Regions from separate parts of the Dyella sp. OK584 genome, predicted to be linked through region 2. Evidence: predicted binding sites of a transcription regulator. Region 2 holds the regulator's gene; the other holds the start of a gene.
The links. The regulator FliA, encoded in region 2, starts transcription of late flagellar genes. The targets are predictions, from matches to a motif close to TAAAGTTTNNCNNNCNNNGGCCGATAA.

Region 1: a site for FliA is predicted at 2,229-2,255, ahead of AC3CBN_RS18630 (HDOD domain-containing protein). Genes of this name have one in related genera too.

What each region holds. Positions count from the first base shown of each region.
Region 1 covers NZ_CM173542.1:4,121,116-4,125,531, reverse strand. The annotation lists gene ydiK (AI-2E family transporter YdiK) at 1-64, shown strand, start outside; gene AC3CBN_RS18635 (LLM class flavin-dependent oxidoreductase) at 149-1,147, shown strand; gene AC3CBN_RS18630 (HDOD domain-containing protein) at 1,157-2,104, opposite strand; gene AC3CBN_RS18625 (TIGR03862 family flavoprotein) at 2,286-3,548, opposite strand; gene AC3CBN_RS18620 (YaeQ family protein) at 3,557-4,111, opposite strand; gene AC3CBN_RS18615 (slipin family protein) at 4,160-4,416, opposite strand, start outside.
Region 2 covers NZ_CM173542.1:4,427,119-4,431,534, reverse strand. The annotation lists gene flhF (flagellar biosynthesis GTPase FlhF) at 1-1,141, shown strand, start outside; gene AC3CBN_RS20090 (MinD/ParA family ATP-binding protein) at 1,153-2,076, shown strand; gene AC3CBN_RS20085 (RNA polymerase sigma factor FliA) at 2,078-2,812, shown strand; gene cheY (chemotaxis response regulator CheY) at 2,897-3,304, shown strand; gene AC3CBN_RS20075 (protein phosphatase CheZ) at 3,301-3,939, shown strand; gene AC3CBN_RS20070 (chemotaxis protein CheA) at 3,942-4,416, shown strand, end outside.

The sequences.
Region 1 (4,416 bases), 310 kb from region 2:
GACCTGGATCAACGAAGTGCCAGACGATCAGGAGTCCGAGGTTTCACCGCCGCCTCCCGTCTAGCGAGCGGCGGCGGTGCCATGGGGGCGGGGCTGGCATTTCCCTTCGCCGTCCCCACATCGGTGGCTTCCCCGCCGAGGAAGCCACATGACTCCGTTTTCCGTACTCGACCTGGCGCCGGTCACCGAGGGCAGCAACACCACGCAGGCGTTTGCCAATACGCTCGATCTGGCGCGCCGCGTCGAACAGCTGGGCTATACGCGCTACTGGCTGGCCGAGCACCACAACATGCCGGGCATCGCCAGCGCGGCGACTGCCGTGCTGATCGGGCACGTAGCAGGCGGCACGAAGAACATTCGCGTGGGCGCGGGCGGAATCATGTTGCCCAATCACGCGCCGCTGCAGGTGGCCGAGCAGTTCGGAACGCTGGCGTCGTTGTATCCAGGTCGTATCGATCTCGGGTTGGGACGCGCACCAGGCACCGATCACGCCACCGCGCGTGCGCTGCGGCGTTATTTCGACAGCGCGGACGCGTTTCCGCAGGACGTCGCGGAGCTGCTGGCCTATTTCGAGCCAGCTACCGCCGAGCAGCCGGTGCGCGCCGTGCCGGGTGCGGGCATCGAGGTGCCAGTGTGGTTGCTGGGCTCCAGCCTTTTCAGCGCGCGACTTGCCGCCGCGATGGGCTTGCCATTTGCGTTCGCCTCGCATTTCGCGCCGGATGCCATGGACGAAGCGCTGGCGCTGTACCGTCGGGATTTCCGGCCATCCGCGCGACTGCAATCGCCCTACGCGATGCTGGGTATCAACGTGGTGGCGGCCGATAGCGATGCCGAGGCACGGCGCCTGTTTACCACGCAGCAGCAGAGTTTCGTCAACTTGCGGCGTGGCATGCCGGGGCTGATTCCTCCGCCCATCGACGATATCGAGAATTACTGGACGCCTACCGAAAAGTTTGGCGTGGAACGCGCGCTGGCCTGCGCGGTTATCGGGGACGCCAACTCGGTGAAGCAGGGCATTGAAGCGTTCGTAACGCGGCATCGCCCCGACGAGTTGATGGTGACGGCCAACGTGTTCGATCACGAGGCGCGATGTCGTTCCTTCGACATCGTGGCGAAGGTAAGAGAACGCATCGCTGCCGGCGAATGACGGCAGCGCTCAGGAGACGACGAAGTTCTGTCGAAGATCCTGCCGGCAGCGTGCAAGCAGCTGTTCGGGGAACTGCGTGATCGAGTCGTCGACGTAGCCTGCCTCGCCATCCATCAGGCCTTGTTCGGCCAGCAGTTGGCACATGGCCAACCGTTGCGCAGCGTGCAACACGCGGCTCATCGGCAGCACCATGGCGTCCGCACCGGTGTCCGCGTGCTCGATCAGGGCATCAAGCACCGGCGGCGGGAGATCCCAGTGCCTCCCGGCTTGCACGCTGAGCTGGGCGGCAATGCGGGCGCAGCCGGCGACAAACGCCTGTGAACAGGCGGGCAGGGTGTTACTCAGGTCCTTTTCGAGCAGCCGCGCGACGGCGCCCAGGCCGCTGTAGGCGACCAGGCCGGCCAGCTGAGCCTCGAACGGATCGCATTGTCCCTTGCTGAGGAACACGGCCGCGTGCGCGCAGCGTTCCGCGTGGTCCCACAGCCGCTGGCCCACCAGCTGACCGTTGGCGCCGGCGCTGGCCATCAGGATGGGTTTCATCACGTAGACCGACACCACGTGGCGCAGGCCGATCTGGCCGAGCAGCACCACGGCATGCTGCAGGCTGCCCACCGGGTGGGCGGTGCGATAGGTCACGCTGCCGGTGACACGCATGACTTCACCGACCAGCACCGGGTCGCGCCGGATCAGGTTGGCCAGCTGAGCGCCATTGAGGTTGTCGCTCTTCATTGCGCGCATCAGCTGGGGCAGCACCGTAGGCATGCGCGGCAGCGTGCGCACGTCGAAGCGGCCGCTGTCGCACAGGTCCTTCAACCGCTGCAGCAACAATTGTTCCCGCGCAAGGTTGGCGCCATCGCGCGCGTTCACGGGCAAGTTCAGGATGAAGCGGTTGAAGCGCTCCTCGATCTCGTCGCCCGTGACGGTGCCATGGGGCAATGCTTCCATGGCATCAGGCATGTTGTGGTCGGTCGCAGGCGGGCGCGGCGCCGGTGTTGCAGACGCGCGTTCACGTGCGAAGAACCGCCACCAGTAACCCATCATCTTGCTATCTGCTCCCGCTTCACGCCCCCGCTCCGCTGTTGTATCGGCGCGGGGCGGAAAATATGTAGCGCGAAATAACGAACCTGCGACGCGCTGCTCAGCCTTGGGCGCGGGCCTGCAAGTGATTGATCCAGCTGGCGGCTCCCAGGCCGGCGCGGCGTCCGCTGGCGAAACAGGCGGTCAGCAGATAGCCCCCCGTAGGTGCTTCCCAATCAAGCATTTCGCCGGCGCAGAACACACCGGGCAGGATGGTGAGCATCAGTTGGTGGTCCAGTGCTTCCAGGCGCACGCCACCGGCACTGCTGATGGCTTCTTCGATCGGGCGGGCGCGCTTGAGCTGCAGTGGGAGGCGCTTGATGGTGCGAGCCAGCGTGTCCACATTGTGGAACTGCTCGCGGGTCAGCACTTCATGGAGCAGCGCGGCCTTGACGCCGGTGAGGCCGGTTTGCCGGCGCAGGTGCTCGCTCATGGTACGGCTGCCATGCGGTTTGGCGAGGTCGCCGAGCAGGCGCTCCAGGGAGCGGTCCGGGGACAGGTCAAGCTCGATGGTGGTTGTGCCGTGTGCGGCAACTGCGTCGCGCAGGACACCGGAGAAAGCGTAGATCAGGCTGCCTTCGATACCGGTGGCGGTGACGACGCACTCGCCCTGTCGCGAGTGTGCGTTGCCGGCCGCGTCGCGCAGGTGAATCACCACGGGCTTGAGCGGCGCACCCGCGAAACGGCTGGCGAGAAGCTCGCTCCAGCCGATGTCGAAACCACAGTTGGACGGCACCAGTGGCGCCACATCGACACCGCGTGCCATCAGCCACGGCTGCCAGGCGCCATCGGAGCCGAGCTGTGGCCAGCTGCCGCCGCCCATCGCGAGCACAGTTGCGTCGGCGCTAATTGCGCGCTCGCCATCTGGCGTGGCCATGCGCAACGTGCCGTCATCGTTCCAGCCCAGCCAACGATGTTGCACGTGGAAGCGCACGCCGCTTTCACGCAAGCGGTGCACCCAGCCACGCAGCAGTGGCGCGGCCTTCAGGTCGCTGGGAAACACACGACCCGAGCTGCCGATGAAGGTTTCGATGCCAAGTCCTCGCGCCCACGCGCGTAATGCATCGGCGTCGAAATCGTGCAGCCAGCGGCCCACTTCCATTGCCCGCGAACCGTAGCGCTGCACGAAATCGGGCTTGGGTTCGCCATGCGTGAGGTTCATACCGCCCTTGCCGGCGATAAGAAGCTTGCGGCCGACCGAGCCCTTTGCCTCAAAGAGATCAACGTCGACGCCCGCCGCCCGCGCGGTCTCGGCCGCCATCAATCCGGCGGGGCCGCCGCCAATGATGGCGAGGCTGGTGCGAACGGGGAAAGCGGAGGACATGGCCGCTATCAGTTCGGCAGCGTGGCCGTCATGCGTCGCAGCGGATCCACCGCCACGCTGGTCGTCTCGCTCATCACCTGCAGCTGGCCATCCTGGATCAGGCACTGCAGGCGCATGCCGCGCTCGGACATGGCCGCCAGCATGTCCACCGTCTCGGCCGGAATATCCAGCACGGTGAGGTTGCGGTTGCGACCGAGGGAGCCGGCGATCTTGTCCCACCAGATGTCAGCGCTGCGGCCGCTGTAGTTGATCACCACCACCTGCTGCGCACGGCCACACGCCTTGCGAATGCGCGCCTCGTCCGGCTGGCCCAGCTCGATCCACTGCTCGATCTCGCCGGTGTATGCCTTGCGCCACAGCGCCGGCTCGTCCTCATCGCTGAGGCCCTTGCCGAATTCCAGGCGATCGTCGGCGTAGAGGGCGAACGCCAGCAGGCGCACCATCAGGCGCTCGGCCGTCTCGGAAGGGTGCCGCGCCACCGTCAGCGCATGGGTGGCATAGTAGTGCCGGTCCATGTCGCTGACCTGGAGCTCGGCCTTGTAGATGGTGGCGTTGAGGGCCATGGGGGGTGCCTGCGGAAGGTAACCACCCATTGTACGCGCCCGGCACGGTCAGCTACGGGGCATTAAGTCCAGCAGGGGCTTGAGCAGATCCATCGGCAACGGGAAGACGATGGTGGACGCCTTGCCGCTGTTGGACATGTCGGACATCGTCTGCATGTATCTCAGCTGCAGGGCCTGTGGTTGCTGCGAAAGCATCGCAGCGGCGTCGCGCAGCTTCTCCGCAGCCTGCAGCTCGCCTTCGGCATGAATGACCTTGGCGCGCCGCTCGCGCTCGGCTTCGGCCTGGCGGGCGATAGCGCGCACCA
Region 2 (4,416 bases):
GCCAATCAGCCGTCACGACGATGGCGTAACCGTCACGCTGTCGCGCGCACGGCCGCCCATGGCTCCGCCCGCGTCGGACATGTTGCAAACCGCTACCCCCAGAATCCAGCCTGCGGCTCCGATGCAGCCCGTCGCGCCTGTCGAGGCAGCGCAGCCGACCGTAACGATCGACCCGTCCGCACCGATTCATCCTCTGCTTGAGCGCGCCGTGCAGGACACGGCTCGCGTTCGTGCCGAACTCGGCAGCCTGCGAGAGTTGCTGGAGACGCAGCTTTCCAGCCTGGTGTGGAACGACATGGAACGCCGCCAGCCGCTGCGTGCACGTGTGTTGCGCGAGATGACGCGCCTGGGCATCGAGTCGGATGTGGCACGTCGACTGGTGGCCGAGCTGCCTGCGAACATCACCCCCGAACAGGCGCGCTACCTGCCGCTGGGCGTGCTGAGCCGCAGCCTTTCCATCAGCCGGCGCGACCAGTCCGAACGCCACGGCGTGACGGCGCTGGTCGGACCCACCGGCGTCGGCAAGACCACCACCATTGCCAAGCTCGCCGCGCGTGCGGTGATGCGTCAGGGTGCCTCGCAGGTTGCGCTGGTCAGCACCGATCACTACCGCATTGGCGCTGCCGCGCAGCTGGAACACTACGGTCGCCTGCTGGGCGTGCGCGTGTATCCCGCCTATGACGCGGACAGCTTGCGACAGGTACTGGATCTGCTGCGTGGTTGCCACACGGTGCTGGTGGATACGGCAGGACTCGCCGGTGGCGATCCGCGACTGGCCGAACAGCTGCAAGTGCTGGGCAACGGCGGCGAACTGCGCTCATGCCTGGTGCTGGCCGCCAATGCGCAGGCCCCATCGCTGGATGAAGCGGTGCGCGCATACCTGCCGCTGAAACCGCACGCGTGCATTCTCACCAAACTCGACGAGGCACCCAGCCTCGGCGGTGCGCTGTCGGTGCTCATCCGTCATCGGCTCGCACTCGACTACATCACCGACGGCCAGCGTGTGCCCGAGGACATCGCCACCGCCGACGCGCGTGTGCTGGTGTGCCGCGCCGCCCAGGTGCTCAAGGGCAACGGCGTGGCGTCCGCTGATGACGATGTGATGGCAGAACGTTTCGGACTAGCGGTGGCTGGCGCATGAGTGCTTTTGCGATGAATCAGGCGATTGGCCTGGAAAGCATGCTGCGGGCTCTGGCCGAGCGGCATGGCAAACAAACACCCACACCCGATCAGGCCTTTGGCCTTGCCAGCCCTCCCGCGCGCCGGCGTTGCCGCGCCATCGCGGTGGCTGGCGGCAAGGGCGGTGTGGGCAAGACCACCGTGTCGGTGAACCTCGGCATGTCGCTGGCGATGGCCGGGCACCAGGTGATCCTGCTGGACGCCGACATGGGCCTGGCCAACATCGACGTGCTGCTTGGCCTCACGCCAACGCGCCATATCGGTCATCTGCTGGACGGCCATTGCGGCATCGAAGACCTGCTGCTGACGGGCCCGCATGGTATGAAGATCGTGCCCGCCGGCTCCGGCACACGTCGACTGGCGCAGCTGAGCAACAACGAGCACGCCGCGGTGATCCGCGCGTTCGATGATCTGGTGTCGCCGCCCGACTACCTGCTGGTGGATACGGCTGCGGGCCTGTCGGACAACGTGGCGATGTTCGCCGCGGCCGCCGACGATGTGGTGCTAGTGGTGTGCGACGAACCGGCCTCGCTTACCGACGCCTACGCCATGCTCAAGGTGCTCAGCCGTGACTTTGGTGTGCGCCGCTTCCGCATGGTGGCCAACATGGTGCGCAACGCGGGCGAAGCGCGGCAGCTGCATCAGAAGCTGGCACGCGTGAGCGACCGCTTCCTGGACGTGGCATTGGAATTCATGGGGATGGTGCCGCACGACGAACGGCTCAAGCAGGCCATCAAGCGCCAGAGCGCGGTGGTGGATCTGTGGCCGTCGAGTCGTTCGGGACAGGCATTCAAGCAATTGGCAGGTGCGGTCGATACATGGGGTGAACCCGAGCGACTGGGGCTGGACCGCATTGCCTTCTTCAGCAGGCAGGCCGCAGCGGCGACGGGGTGGTGAGATGAGCGTGGCTTCCGAATATCTGCAACTGCAACGGCAGAGTGCCGACGAACTGGTTCGCCAGCACGCGCCGCTGGTGCGAAGGATCGCCTATCACCTGATGGGCCGCCTGCCGCCAAGCGTGGACGTGAGCGACCTGATCCAGGCCGGCATGATTGGCCTGCTGGAAGCGGCGCGCAATTTCGCCACCGGACGCAATGCGAGCTTCGAAACGTTTGCGGGTATCCGCATTCGTGGCGCGATGCTCGACGAACTGCGGCGTACCGACTGGACGCCACGCTCGGTGCACCGAAAGGTGCGCGAGATGGCCGAAGTGGTGCGCCAGATCGAGATCGAAACCGGCGCCGATGCCGATGACGCCGAGGTCATGCGGCGACTGGGCATGGGTGCCGAGGAATACCACCAGGTGCTGGCCGATGCGGCGAGCGCGCGTTTGCTCAGCCTCTCCGTGCCGGACGAAGGGGATGGTGGCGCGGCGTTCGACGTAGCCGATGCGGACAGCCTTGGGCCGCAGGACAGCGTGGAGCACGCCGGCATGCGCGAGGCGCTGATCGATGCGATCGGCAGCCTGCCAGAACGCGAGCAGTTAGTGATGTCGCTGTATTACGAGGAAGAGATGAACCTCAAAGAGATCGGCGCAGTACTTGGCGTCACCGAATCGCGGGTCTGCCAGATCCACGGTCAGGCCGTCGTCCGGTTGCGCGCGCGCATGACCGACTGGCGCGAACAAGATTGAGCCGTGAACACCATTGAGTAATAACCCCGGGATTCCCTTCAGGCATGGCGCACCGGACCACACGGTGCAAGCGGAGAAAGTGGTTTGGACAAGAATATGAAGATCCTGGTGGTGGACGACTTTTCCACCATGCGGCGCATCGTTCGCAACCTTCTGGTGGAGCTGGGTTTCAGCAACCCGCTCATCCAGGAAGCCGACGACGGCGAAAACGCCCTGACGATGCTGCGCAATAACGCCTTCGATCTGGTCGTGACCGACTGGAACATGCCCAACATGACGGGCATTGACCTTCTGCGCGCGATTCGCGCCGAGCCTTCGTTGAAGGGCATGCCGGTGCTGATGGTCACCGCGGAGAACAACCGCGACCAGATCATCGCCGCCGCGCAGGCCGGCGTGAACGGCTACGTCGTCAAGCCGTTCACCGCCGTCACCCTGCAGGAAAAACTCACCAAGATTTTCGAGCGGATTGCCGCCAGCGGAGCCACCGCATGAACGCACAACCGAATCTGATGGCTGGCGAACTGCCGCGCGAATTGCACGACTTGCTCAACAGTACCGATGGTGCCGCTTTCGAGCAGGCGCTGGATGTACTCGTGCGCCAGCGCGAGCAGCGCGTGTTCCGTGCGCTGGGCCTGCTGGCCCGTGACCTGCACGACGCCGTACGTCGCCTCGGTGGCGATCTGGCACAGGAAGGCGTTCCGGGTAGCGTGGCCCACGCGCGCCAGCACCTGAATGATGTGCTGGAAATGAGTTCGCAGGCTGCGCACCGCTCGCTCGATTTTGCCGAGCGCATGCGTCCGCTGGCCGAAGCAGTGGCTCAAAACGCCAACGCCGTGATCGACGGCACGCCGCCCAGCGACGTCGCGCATATATTGGCGAAGCAGGCGCAGACCTTCGCCAACGATTGCCGCGACGGCCTCGCCGATTTCGTGGTGGCGCAGTCGTGGCAGGACCTGTCCGGCCAGCGCATCAAGAAAGTGGTCGCCTTCATCAGCAGCGTGGAGAACTCCTTGCTGGAGCTGGTGAGCCTCACCGGCGCACTGGCCCATGGCGAAGTGGCCGTGGGGCCGGTCAAGGTCACCAGCCAGGACGAGGCTGATCGTTTGCTGAGCGAATTCGGGTTCTGAGCATGACGCCGGAGCTGGACACGGAGCTGCGCGATGCCTTCCTGGCGGAAGCCGGGGATCTTATGCAGCGCCTGGGCGAGCAGCTGATCGGGCTGGAGACTGCTCCGCGCGACGCCGAACTGTTGAATGCGGTATTTCGCGCGTTCCATACGGTGAAGGGCGGCGCGGGCTTCCTCGCCCTGGAGCCGATGGTGCAGCTGTGCCATCACGCGGAAGATCTGCTCAACGTGGCACGCGGTGGGCGGTTGTTGCTCGACTCCAACCGCATGGATGCGCTGCTGGAAGCGCTGGATCTGCTCAACGACATGCTGTCTGCCCTGGCCGGCGGCACGACGATGGAGATGCCGCCGCCAAGCCTGCTGCAGCGGATTTCGCCCGCCGGCGCCGTCGCGCAGAAGCCCGCGCCAAAACCGATAGCGCCGCCGCCGAGCGACGGCACCATCGACGATTCCGAATTCGAAGCGCTACTGGACAGCC